3 regions of the Staphylococcus pseudintermedius genome follow, and region 2 is predicted to be linked to each of the others. Evidence: riboswitches for the same ligand, from Rfam matches in the RefSeq annotation. Region 2 holds a riboswitch; each other region holds the start of a gene.
The links. A riboswitch is a leader RNA that binds a small molecule or an ion and turns the genes downstream of it on or off. The one in region 2 is predicted to bind S-adenosylmethionine.

Region 1 (4,644 bases), 800 kb from region 2:
TCGTTTCGCATATACCGCATGCAAAATAGGACCCATTGTACCGGCTGCAATACCCGAAATCCCAATCCACATGAAGTCACTCATATAGAGCGGTGGCTTCAAAACTAATAAAAACGATAAAAGTCCTACAACCGGCACAGAAACACGACTAATGCGAAAAGCAATTCGATTGGCTTTCTCTTCTTCAAGACTCACCCACTTCTGTTTGACAATCAGTTTTAAAAATAAATCATTCGCAAACACTGTAGAAATTGAAACAAACAAACCATCTGTAGTTGACATGGCTGCTGCCAATATAACGACACCGAATAAAGCAACAATGCCAGCAGGGAATGCCCACTCAATATATTGTAATAGGGCTAAATCTGAACTCTCAACTTGCCCACCTAATGCCACACGACTGAAAATACCGCCAAAAAGAACAAGTAAACAGATTGACATTACAAAAATATAAGTTCGAATCATGCGTCCTAAATCTTTTTCACTTTTTAAACCTAAAATTTTATTAAATAAGTGGGGCGCTGATGCAAAAGCCCATTGAATAATAATCGCGCCGATAATCATTGTAAAAGAGTGAAAGTGAACAGAGTCAGGATTAAAAACTTGGACTAAGTAATGATTTTGGTGGTTTAAGTTTTGTACAATACCCGAAAACGTATCATGGATGCTCCCCTTCCAAAATAGCACAATGCCAGAGATAAAAATGGTGAGACCAGCTACTGCCATCATGATAACTTGTAAGGCATCTGTATAAATATCTGCAAGTGCACCACCTACGTATACATAAAGCACAACAATGACTGTGATAACAATTAAACTTGAAAAGTAACTCATACCGAGTAAATATTTAAAAATCAAAGCGCCTGCGACAAGCTGACTTGCGATATAGAAAATATTAAATAATAAGATCATAGCTGTCCCAACACGTAAAATAGAACTGTCATAAAAATCGCCCAACCAATCTGGTAGTGAGAGGGATTGTTGTGTTGTGTTTAATGATCTGACTCTTTTAGCGACCATTAAAACGCCTGTAGGTCCACCGATAAACATCGCTAAAAATAACCATAAATTATTGAGGCCCCACGTATACGACCATCCTGGATAACCTAGAAAGGTTGCAGCACTTAAATACGTCGCTGCAAAAGACAAGCCTAGCGTACGTGGTCCAATCCTTCCAAAGCCCGTCGCAAAATCTGAAATACTTTTCATCTTTCTAGAACTGACAAAACCTACCGTAATCATGAGCGCCATAAAAACAATAAAGCCTATCCATGTATACACTTTAACGTCATTCATAATCATCCCCCTATATTTGTACTAAATTGACTTTTTTATTTCGCGCGGGATGTGTCGGTTTCACTTTCGTATGGCCTTTGCCAAACATGTTTTCACGTAAAGTTTCACCTTCATATTCTGTACGATATATACCTCTTTTTTGTAATTCAGGGATGATGAAGTCCACAAATTCTTCAAACGTACCTGGAGAATAGGCTTGTGCAATATTAAAACCGTCTGCACCGCCTTCATTCGCCCACAATTCCAATTGATCAGCAATTTGTGTTGGTGTGCCAATGAACTTAGCCGTCCCATTACCGAGCCCGTGGTTTTTCACCGCTTCCCGCAATGTCCATTTTCGATGTGGATCTTTTGTATACAAATTAAGATTGCCTTGCATCGCTTCTGTCTCTATATTTTCGATATATTCATCTGGATCATACTGAGAAAAATCAATACCCGTATGTCCGCTTAACAATGCGACTGAACCTTCATAACTGACTTCATTTTGCAGTGCTTCATATTTTTCATAAGCCTCTTCTTCAGTTTCACCGATAATAGGTAAAACCATTGGAAAAACAAGGATATCTTCACCATTACGGCCAAATTGTTGTGCCCTTGTACGAATGTCTGTGACATATGCTCGTAATGATTCAATAGAGGTATGTTTAGTAAACACAGCCTCTGCATGCTTCGCAGCAAACGTTTTACCTTTTTCGGAGGCACCAGCTTGAAATAAAACAGGTGTTCTTTGAGGGGAAGGCTCTACAAGATGCGGTCCAGGTATATCGAAAAATGTACCTTTATGGTGAATCGCATGAACTTTGGAAGGATCAGCATACGTATCTGTCTCACGCGTTTTAACAACTGCATCGTCCTCCCAACTGTCTTCCCACAGCTGATAACTCACTTGCAAGAATTCGTCAGCACGACTGTAACGCAGCGCTTTAGGCAAGCGTTCTTTTAAACCTAAGTTCACTGCCTCGCTTTCTAAATAAGACGTCACAACATTCCAACCTAATCGACCATTTGTCAGATGATCGAGTGTAGACAATTGACGGGCTAGTTTATACGGTTGTGCATAAGTAGTAGAAACAGTAGGTGCAATACCAATATGCTCCGTTACTGCTGCAATAGCAGAAACGAGTGGGATAGGGTCGTGTGCGGGGAGTTGAACTGCGTGTTTCACTGCGGCGTCATGGGACTGATTATAAACACTATAAGTACCTAATACATCAGCAATAAAAATACCATCAAATAAACCACGTTCTAAAGTTTGAGCTATATTCGTCCAATATTTTAAATTGTGGTGTGTCGCTCCTTTATCTTTTGGGTGTTTCCATAAACCTGCAGCATGGGGAGCGGGAGAGTTTTGGACGAATCCGTTAAAATGAATTTGTTTTCGTGTCATGAACATTACCTCCTAAAAATAGGAAGATAAGGCATAGTGAAAGTTGACTTATCTTCTAGCAATTGTGCTACTGGAATTGGCACAGTGAATCAATTCCTGTTGCCGAGATTTCATTGGGCCAGTCCCTCCATCTCTCTTGATAAGACGATGATGTATATTCATGGGGATACTTTTTAATTAATGAAAGGTAAAATCATGGCGGTAGAACAACTGCATCTTCCATATGAAGTTTCATTGTTTAAAAGCATTCATTTCAATCTACCGTATCATGAATTTCCCTTTATTTTGTGCGACGTTTAAAAATTAAAGTTTAGCAAAGCCTTTTTCCAAATCCGCAATAATATCATCGATATGCTCAAGGCCTATAGAAAGACGAATCGTTTCAGGGGCAATACCTGCTGCTGTTTGTTCTGCCTCCGTCAATTGTTGATGTGTCGTTGATGCGGGGTGGATGACAAGCGATTTGGCGTCTCCTACATTCGCTAACAAAGAAAATAATTCTAAGCCTTCAATAAATTTTTTGCCAGCTTCGTATCCACCTTTGACACCAAAGGTAAAGATGGAACTTGCGCCTTTTGGTAAATACTTCTCTTTTAACGCATAATACTCACTCGTTGGCAAGCCAGCATATTTAACCCATGCGACTTTGTCATGCTTTTCAAGATATTGTGCAACTTTTTCAGCATTTTCTACATGACGTTCTAACCGTAATGAAAGCGTCTCTAATCCTTGCGTTAGTAAAAATGCATTAAATGGTGAGATTGCTGCTCCTGTATCTCTTAATATTGTTGTTCGAATTTTAAAAGCAAGTGCGGCTTCACCAAACTTTTCACTGAATACTAAACCATGATAAGATGGATCGGGTTCACTTAATCCTGGAAACTTGCCATTATCCCAATTAAAATTACCTGCATCAACAATGACCCCGCCCATTGATGTTCCGTGTCCACCAATAAATTTGGTTGCAGAGTGAACAACAATGTTCGCGCCATGTTCAATCGGACGTGAAAGATAAGGCGTCGCGAATGTATTATCAACAATAAGTGGAATACCTTGTGCTTTTGTAATTGTTACAAGTGCATCAAAATCCTCAACATTACCTTCTGGATTACCAATCGTTTCTACAAATAAGGCCTTCGTATTGTCTTGAAGCGCATTTTCTATATGACTAACTTCTGTCGTATCGACTAATGTGACATCAATCCCATATTTCGGTAACGTATGTGTGAACAGTGTATGTGTCCCGCCATATAATGTAGAACTTGCTACGATATGATCACCCTTTTGCGCGACAGCTTGAATCGCATAAGTAATCGCTGCCATACCTGAAGCAACCGCTACACCAGCGACACCCCCTTCAAGTTCGGTTACCCGTGTTTCAAGAACGTTCGTTGTAGGATTCATCAGACGTGTGTAAATATTTCCAAGTTCATCTAAACCGAATAAATTCGCCGCATGTGCTGTATCGTCAAAAGTAAAAGATGTCGTTTGATAAATTGGTAAAGCACGTGAATGGCTACTTTCGTCGACTTCTTGTCCTGAGTGCAATTGCAACGTTTCAAATTTAAAATCACTTCTCATTTGACATTCCTCCTAATCATAAAAAATAAAAGCCTACCTGATAAAGATAGACTTTTACTAGAAGACTTATCTCTCAGGTAAAATCACCTGCAGGAATTAGCACCTAACTGAATAGGTTGCCTGGTTTCAAAGGGCCTGTCCCTCCACCAATCTTGATAAGTATGATTCAATTGTTAAAATGCAAGATGTATCGCGAAAATAGAACGGCCAATGCAATAACCGTGCGGGTGTTTTACTGGCTTTTAATGTTACAACAAGTCTATCTAACATCCTTAACGATGTCAATATACAAATCCGAATTTTCTTGCAAGTTGCAAAAATTCGAAAAATTATATTTATGAGAATCAGCACGCATCTGTTTATTCAATGTAAATCGA
Region 2 (4,644 bases):
TCCATGGAACACAAAACGATTGAAAAATTCATTCAACTGTTCCGGACCTACTAATACTTTTGTAACACCTTGTGACGCATAATTTGAAATTGTGACATCATCTTCATGACGCGGATTGAAATATAAAATCGGTGTTGGTGTATATTTCAAATCCAGCTCGTGTTGTAACTTCACAGCTAAAGCTTCCACATGCGCTAAACGGTCTGTGTAATCAACAATTGACAATGCATTGTGAGACGCGTCGCTTTGATCTAACACAACGGTTTGTGGTGTTTTTGGGCTTAAGTCCAATGTCTTAAAAACTTGTTCCATCATTGGATTATCAGAAAACTGCTGTTGACTGATACCTTGATAAACATGGCCTTTTAACAATTCTGAATCAATTACATAAAGGCCTGTGCGTGTTAAAACAAGATGACTGACACGTGTAATGTCTTCTAAATCATTTGTTGGTAAAAAGATATTCGCCATGATATGCATATCTTCTGGACGGATTCTCTTTTCTTTGACTAAACGCTCACGAATGGTAAGCAAACGCATATCAGTCACATATTCACTATGATTTTTAGAGAACAGTTTCAGTGCATCGATTTCTCTGTTTTTAGAAGATACCATTGTTTCGTATTCTTCTTTATGACGTGTTTCAGCTTTTTTCTTGTCGATGCGGACTTTTTCAAGTTCTTCTTGATGTTCGTGTGTTAATTTCTCTTGTTTTGTTTGATATTGATTCGCATAAGTTTCTTTCGCCTTCTTCTTGCTTTTCAATGCCACTAAAAACAAAATAAAGAATAATGCTGCTACAACAATCGCAGCAATGAGGCCGATTTCCATTGGACCAAATTGTGTCATGAGCAATACCTTCCTTTATCACTTTTCTACAGTTATTTCTATTATATTAAATAACTATAAAATTAGCGATAGTTATCATCAAGAATTTTATTTTAATGTATTCACTGTTTCTTGTAAAACTTCAACTTTATCTGTACGTTCCCATGGCAATTGCACATCGTTACGACCGAAGTGACCGTACGCCGCAGTTTGTTTATAAATCGGCTTTTGTAAATCTAACATTTGAATAATACCTGCTGGGCGTAAATCAAAGTTTTGTCTTACCGCTTCGATTAATATATTTTCGCTTACATTACCAGTACCAAATGTATCAATAGCAATCGAAACAGGTTGTGCTACCCCAATTGCATATGCCAATTGGACTTCGCATTTATCAGCGAACTGAGCTGCTACAATATTTTTAGCCACATAACGTGCCGCATACGCAGCTGAACGGTCTACTTTTGTCGGATCCTTACCAGAAAATGCACCACCGCCGTGACGTGCATAACCGCCATAAGTATCAACAATAATTTTACGTCCTGTCAAACCTGCGTCACCTTGTGGTCCACCGATAACGAAACGGCCTGTAGGGTTGATGAAAAATTTTGTTTCTTCATCTAATAATTGTTCATCTACAGTTGGATAAATGACGCATGCTTTAATATCATTTTGGATTTTTTCTAGTTCAATTTCTTCGTGATGCTGTGTTGAAATCACAATCGTGTCAATACGTTTCGGTTGATCATTTTCATCATATTCCACTGTAACTTGAACTTTACCATCTGGACGCAAATAATCTAAAGTACCGTTTTTACGTACTTCTGATAAACGTTTTGACAATTTATGTGACAAGTCAATCGGTAATGGCATGAATGTATCTGTTTCATTCGTCGCGAAACCAAACATTAAGCCTTGGTCACCGGCACCTGTGTTTAATACTTCTTCGTTTCCTGCTTCACGGTATTCTAGAGCACGGTCCACCCCTTGTGCAATGTCAGGTGATTGTTCATCAATCGCTGTTAACACTGACATCGTTTTGTAATCATAACCATATTTCGCACGTGTATAACCAATTTCTTTGACAGTTTCACGAACGACTTTTGGAATATCTACATAAGTTGACGTCGTGATTTCACCAACGATTAAAGCCATCCCTGTCGTTACCGTCGTCTCACAAGCTACACGCGCATTGGGGTCTCCTTTTAAAATTTCATCTAAAATTGCGTCTGAAATTTGGTCGGCAATTTTGTCTGGATGCCCTTCAGTAACTGATTCTGAAGTGAATAAACGTCTGTTATAAGTCATAATAAACTCCTTTTTGTATGTATTACGAACATTCTCTATCTGAGCTCAATAAAAAAGAGCCTTTCAACACTATAAAATAGAGTGAAGGCTCTAACGTCCATTCGCTCTTATCGTTCAGACTAGTATTGTGTCTGCAAACGGTTTGGCACCTTTCTTCGTTAAAAGAGGTTGCTGGGTTTCATTGGGTCCATGTCCCTCCACCACTCAGGATAAGAGAATCCGTTAAAATCATATTACAAAACTTTATTACCGATGTCAATTTCATCTTACTGGGCTTTTCAAAATGATGTTTGAAGCACCTTTATCCTTTGCATTTGTTTTTCTACTTTGGTGTAACATTACTTTACTTTCTTTATTTTATCTTAATTTTTTTCTTAATTGAGTAGGGATTATTTAACGAATATGTTATACTCTTGAATTGTAAAGGCTTACATTGCCGAAATTACTTTGGAGGGATATTATCATGTCATTCGACAAACATGCGATTGAAACAGTAGCTAACAAGCCGAGTTCACATTTTCAACTCACAACGACTGAATTGTACAACAAAATTTTAAAGAGAAATGAAGCCGAACTGACAGAATTAGGTGCAATCAACGCGAAAACTGGGGAGTATACGGGACGTTCTCCAAAAGATAAATTCATTGTTGACAATCCACAAGTTAAAGACGACATCGATTGGGGTTCTATCAACCAACCGATTTCAGAAGAAAAATTCTTGAATCTTTATGAAAAAGTTGTGGAGTACTTAGATGAAAGAGATGAGTTGTTCGTATTCAATGGTTATGCAGGTAGCGACCAAGAATCACAACTGAAACTCACAGTTATCAACGAATTTGCATGGCATAATCTATTTGCTCAAAACTTATTTATTAAGCCCACTTCAAAAGAAGAAGCAGCAAAAATTAAAGCAGACTTCACGATTATTTCTGCACCACGCTTTAAAGCAAATCCTGAAGTGGATGGCACGCGTTCTGAAACATTTGTCATCATTTCATTCAAACATAAAATCATTTTAATCGGTGGTACAGAATACGCTGGGGAAATGAAAAAATCTGTGTTCTCCATTATGAACTATTTATTGCCACAACAAGGTATTATGAGTATGCACTGCTCTGCCAATGTAGGTGATAAAGGTGACGTCGCATTATTCTTTGGTCTTTCTGGTACAGGAAAAACAACACTTTCAGCAGACCCGAATCGTAAATTGATTGGTGATGATGAGCACGGTTGGAATGAAAATGGTGTCTTTAATATTGAAGGCGGTTGCTATGCGAAAGCCATCAATCTCTCTGCAGAAAAAGAGCCACAAATTTTTGAAGCCATCCGTTACGGAACAGTGTTAGAAAACTTAGTCGTTGATGAACAGGGTTACATTGATTTTGATGACAACAAATATACTGAAAATACGCGTGCCGCATATCCTATCAACTATATCGATAACATTGTGTTACCTTCCAAAGCATCACATCCAAATACGATTATTTTCTTAACAGCTGATGCGTTCGGCGTCCTGCCACCGATTTCGAAATTAGATAAAGATCAAGCGATGTATCATTTTTTAAGTGGTTTCACATCTAAGTTAGCAGGTACAGAACGTGGTATAACAGAGCCACAACCATCATTCTCAACATGTTTTGGCGCACCATTCTTACCGTTACGTGCAGAAGTCTACGCTGAATTGTTGGGTGACTTAATCGACAAACACGACGTAGATGTTTACCTTGTCAACACAGGTTGGACAGGTGGACAATATGGTGTCGGTAACCGTATCCAATTAAAATACACTCGTAAAATGGTAAATGACGCGATTAACGGTAAATTAAAAACAGCTACATTTGAAAAAGATGACATTTTTGGTTTATCGATTCCAACTAAAATTGAAGATGTCCCAACAACGATTTTACAACCTAAAAATGCATGGACAGACCCAACTGCATACGAAGAACAAGCACAAAACCTTGTCAGTCGCTTTAAAGAAAACTTCAAAAAATTTGGCGAAGATGCACAACAATTAGAAGCAGCCGGTGGATTTAAAGGTTAATCCATCGCATTATATTAACAAAGTAGTGTCTATTTTTTGTTCGACAAGAGATGACACTACTTTTTATTAGGTTTAAACTGATCGTACCTATATATTCTTATGAAACACTGACGTGACCTAGAATATTACAAAAACTTCTTTTTGTTACCTCAAATGATAGCAGTCTACTCAAATAACTCTAGAATCAACAAAAGTACCAAAAAGTCGTAATTGTAACCTTACTTATAATATTACTAAAAAATGCCAATGCTGTTATCATTCATGCATCTTAATTTAATGTGGGCACTCAAACTTTTTAATCTTTGAGCACAAAATAAAAACGTCATGCGTATGCCTTTTCAAAATGAGCGTACATTTCTAACGTTCATTTCGTGACATACACATGACGTGATAGTATTTAAAATTTCGTGCCAGTTTCGATGTCCGTCATCCATTGTTGAATGCGCGCTAACACGTGTTTCATG
Region 3 (4,644 bases), 270 kb from region 2:
CTTCTGCATCATTTGTCACGTTTACCAATGCTTCGTCTTCTTCATCAAACATTTCGTCCAATTCATAAGTCGCAAAACGGTCAATATCCATTGTTTTAATTTTGTCGTATTCAATATTCAAATTATCTAAATACGCTTTGGCTAAAGATTCACGTGTCCAAAAGCAAAATAACAATTTGTCATTATGACGGTGCTTAATCATTTTTTTATCTTTGACAGCAATAAAAAATTGTTCGTTTGTAAGTATATCTTTATAAAAACGCTCATTCTTGTATGACATGACTCTGCTCCTTTTTCCAATCAAAATCAATGACAAATATAAACCAGACATCGCTATTCGTCAAATTTCGATGATATGTTCTCTTTCAACTATAACATACCTCAGTGGATCGTGTTTTATAAGCCTGCTCGGGCTATAAATTGTTTTTCATATGCTTCAATTTGTTCTGGACTGTCGGCATGCCAAATACACCCAAATCTCGAATTGACGTGCGCTTCTTGATACCAATCCCCATCATAATATGAGAGTGGATAAAGGACGCCTTGTTCCACGAAATGACGCACGGCCTCGAAAAATCGCTCGTTGTCACCGTTCGCAAAATAACTATAAAATTTGTGATATGACCCTGTAAGTGCATCTTTGAGCAACAACATGCTTGTCGAGCCGTTTTGTCTAAAATTCAAATCAATTGCATAGACAACACCCTGTTGATCGACGAGCAAATCAAAGCCCGCGATGCCAATAAACCCTTCCTTTACTGCGATGTCCATAATTTCGTAGCCTGCTTGAATGACTTGTTCTGGCACATTGATTGCATTGATGTTGCCGTTATAAAAACCATATGCATTCGTCAATTGTTTGGCTGAACCTAAGTACACGATGCCGTCTTCGGGGTGCCATGCAAACTGGACACAATAGTTGTCGACAGCTTCGACACATTGTTCGATAATTAACGTGTCTGTCGCTGCTTCTGCTTGTTCGACACGTGCGATAGCTTTCTCCAAATCATCCTCGTTATAACAAATCATGACGCCATAGCCCCCTGCAGTCGGCAAGTCATCTCCTGGTTTAATGACGAGTGGCAACTCCCATTGTCGGACTGCTGTTTTGAAGTCTTGAAATGCGACAATTTCACGCTTAGGTATATATTGACCGCCTGTCCATTTCGGAATTAATGATTTATTATTTAAGTCTTTGAATAACTGTTTGTCCATCGCATAGTGCTTCGCGTCAACAATATTATCTCCATGGACATATTGGAAATAAATTAAACGTGATTGCTCTTCTGTCAGTTGTTTTAATGTCTGTTCATAACTTGCTTGGTCTTGAAACGTAATGACATTTTCTGGAATGTCTCGCCCTATGAGTTGGAATAACTGTTGTAATTTGTCGGTGACACTCGCTTCATGAACGATGATTGGCAATTGTGCAATCAGCAATTCACGCCCTGTTAAAAAGTTGGATTGATGCTCATCTGGTGCGAGCCAGGGATTCGAAACATATGAGGGTCTTGACGAGTAAACGATGTTCGTATCATAAATTTCTCCCATTGTTAATTGACTTCGATATTGAATATTGTGTGCCATTGTCATTTCTCCCTTTTATGTTGATGCTCCTTTTGTATTTCTGCTAATAACGTTTGATCTTGTATTAATTTAGCCCCCATTAATGCGATCATTTTCGCGCCTTTAATGAGTGCATCATCCCCCATTGGACTTGCGGCCGCTTCACGAAAACGGTGGGTATGACCGACTAAACTTCTTGGCCCAATTTTGACGTGTGGATGTATCGTTGGCACGACATGACTGACATTCCCCGTATCAGTCGAGCCGTAACCAAAATCATCATGACTGACTTCTTCACCGAGTTCCGTTGCGTAATGTTCAAATAATTGATCTAACAATGGTGATTTAATGAATTCATTCACACCGTTTTGAATCGGTTCAAATTCAAATTCACATCCTGTTTGTATTGCCGCACCACGGGCAATATCATGCACTCTTGAAGTGAGAACATCCAAGTCTTTTCTTGTTGTTGCACGTGTATAAAAGCGCGCATGTGTAAAGTCAGGAATAATGTTCGCTGCTTGACCGCCATCTAAAATGACGCCATGCACACGTTCAGTCTTTTTAATATGTTGACGGAGTTGTGCGACCCCATTAAAATAGCTCAACATCGCATCTAAAGCGTTGCGTGCTTCTTCAGCATTTTCTGAAGCGTGCGCACTTTGACCATAAAACTTAATATCTAGAACGTCTACAGCAAGTGTTGGAATGGTCGGATAAGTTTCATTACCCGGATGAATCATTAAGGCAACATCGACGTCATCAAAGAGCCCTTCTCGTACGTATGATGCCTTCGCACTCCCATTTTCGCCACCTTCTTCTGCCGGACAACCGAACAGTATAACTTTACCTCCAATGTCATCTACTACTTGTTTTAATGCAATCGCTGCTAACATACTTGATGTACCGATAATATTATGACCACAAGCATGCCCTAAACCTGGCAATGCATCATATTCAGCGAGATAACTAATGGTCGGCCCCTCAATTTCTGAGTCATATGTGGCAATAAAACCTGTAGAATGCCCAGCAATGTCACGCTCAACTTCAAAATTGTGTTCTTTTAAATTTTCAATCAGCAAACGCGATGCAAAAATTTCTTCGTTACCGAGTTCTGGACGTCCGTGAATTTGATGACTCATATCTATATAAGCCCATCTATGTTGATCGATATAATCTAAAATACGTTGCTCTACTGTTGTCACCGTGTTACTCCTCCTTAAACAAAAAATGTTATCCCCATTTACACCCAACACAAATATTGATAAGTGTGACTGATGTATATATGTGATAACATCTTTGCCTTCATTTATCTTTCAGCATTTACACTGTTGGAATTCGCACCTTTATCGCCGTTAGATGAGGTTGCTGGGTTTCATCGGGCCAATTCCCTCCACCACTCTTGATAAATATTGATTCAATTTTGTAATTATTTTAACGAACTTTCCGTACTTTGTCATGTCATTTTTAACACTCTTCAAAATTTTCATACTATATTTTACCCTTTTTGCAATACATTTTCATTTCGAGACGCCTTTATGCTATCTTACAAAAAATTTTTTAAAAACAATAATCCCTATTAAACCACTCGTAATAATAGGTTTAAAGCTCCTTTCCCTATTATATCGGCATTTAAACACTTTGTCCCCCCTTTCATCTTAATTGGAATATGTTAAAATGGATTTAAACATGAAGGAGGTCATACCAATGCCAAAAATGAACGTTGAAAGTTTTAACTTAGATCATACGAAAGTGGTTGCACCATATATTCGTCTTGCTGGTAAAATGCAAGGGCTCAATGGAGATGACATTTACAAATATGATATTCGTTTCAAACAACCGAACAAAGAACATATGGAAATGCCTGGACTCCATTCTTTAGAACATTTAATGGCTGAAAACATTCGTAACCATTCAGACAAGGTTGTCGATTTAAGTCCAATGGGTTGCCAAACAGGGTTCTACGTCTCTTTCATTAACCATACCGATTATGATGATGTATTAAACATTGTCGAACAAACGTTACAAGATGTTTTAGCCGCTGATGAAGTCCCTGCGTGCAATGAAGTTCAATGCGGTTGGGCTGCTTCACACTCATTAGAAGGCGCAAAAGAAATCGCACAAGCCTTTTTAGATAAACGTGACCAATGGCATGATGTCTTTGGTACAGGTAAATAAATATTCAAAAAACCGAGCAACGACACGACTTTCAATGTGTGGTTCCTCGGTTTATTTTTCATTATAATTTCTTAATGATATACATGAGTACAAATTGCATTGGGAGACGTCCATATCTCGCAGTATCTGATAATGGTTTGTCACCTAACGGCAATTTTTTACGTGCCATGTAAATGTTGGCTGGAAAAACGGCAAGTAAAAATGCATTAATCCAATTTTTCAATGCGTCTGACGGGCGTCGCAACACTAATAACGCACCAATCACAATTTCGCACACTCCTGTCACAAGTACAGCTGTCTTACGTAAAGGTAAATACGTTGGCACAATATTTCTAAATTGGCGCTCTTTCGTGAAATGCAAGACACCAATAGCCATAAATGCGAGACCTAATACAATGCGACCTAATTGTTTCATCCTATCACCCTTTATTCAGTAATGATTGTATGAATAAGCTGTGGCTGTTCTGCGTGGTCTGAAATCGTAATGTTATCATACAATTTTTGTTTGACTTGTTCTACATCTTCACTATTCGCATAAATTGTCAATAATGATTCGCCTTCTTCAACACGATCACCGACTTTTTTATTCAATACAAGACCTACTGCTAAGTCAATGACATCTTCTTTTGTTTGACGACCTGCACCTAACATCATGGAAGCAATACCGATTTCATTGGCAATCATTTCTGAAACAACACCGCTTCGTTTTGCTGGTAATTCGAATTGATATTGTGCTGTAGGTAATTTTGATGGATCATCGACAACAGATGCGTCTCCACCTTGGTTGCTTAAAAACGTTTTGAATTTTTCAAGCGCCTTACCGTTATCAATCACTTCTTGTAACATACCACGTGCTTCATCTAAATCTTTCGCTTTTTGAGCAAGTACGACCATTTGAGA

Region 1: it holds a riboswitch for S-adenosylmethionine, as region 2 does, so the genes downstream of both, P3U61_RS00955 (LLM class flavin-dependent oxidoreductase) here and metK (methionine adenosyltransferase) in region 2, are expected to answer to the same signal.
Region 3: it holds a riboswitch for S-adenosylmethionine, as region 2 does, so the genes downstream of both, P3U61_RS03400 (M20 family metallopeptidase) here and metK (methionine adenosyltransferase) in region 2, are expected to answer to the same signal.

Annotation. Positions count from the first base shown of each region.
Region 1 covers NZ_CP120150.1:234,353-238,996, reverse strand. Annotated here, with positions in the region: gene P3U61_RS00960 (sodium:solute symporter family protein) at 1-1,296, opposite strand, end outside; gene P3U61_RS00955 (LLM class flavin-dependent oxidoreductase) at 1,307-2,686, opposite strand; SAM riboswitch class I at 2,732-2,832, opposite strand; gene P3U61_RS00950 (O-acetylhomoserine aminocarboxypropyltransferase/cysteine synthase family protein) at 2,990-4,267, opposite strand; SAM riboswitch class I at 4,331-4,429, opposite strand; gene nrdG (anaerobic ribonucleoside-triphosphate reductase activating protein) at 4,627-4,644, opposite strand, start outside.
Region 2 covers NZ_CP120150.1:1,029,353-1,033,996, reverse strand. Annotated here, with positions in the region: gene P3U61_RS04895 (NERD domain-containing protein) at 1-849, opposite strand, end outside; gene metK (methionine adenosyltransferase) at 937-2,136, opposite strand; SAM riboswitch class I at 2,241-2,352, opposite strand; gene pckA (phosphoenolpyruvate carboxykinase (ATP)) at 2,600-4,180, shown strand; gene P3U61_RS04880 (alpha/beta hydrolase family protein) at 4,578-4,644, opposite strand, start outside.
Region 3 covers NZ_CP120150.1:757,012-761,655, reverse strand. Annotated here, with positions in the region: gene P3U61_RS03410 (DUF2750 domain-containing protein) at 1-280, opposite strand, end outside; gene ldmS (L-aspartate--L-methionine ligase LdmS) at 397-1,587, opposite strand; gene P3U61_RS03400 (M20 family metallopeptidase) at 1,590-2,708, opposite strand; SAM riboswitch class I at 2,873-2,978, opposite strand; gene P3U61_RS03395 (S-ribosylhomocysteine lyase) at 3,274-3,744, shown strand; gene P3U61_RS03390 (DoxX family protein) at 3,806-4,159, opposite strand; gene P3U61_RS03385 (pyrimidine-nucleoside phosphorylase) at 4,171-4,644, opposite strand, start outside.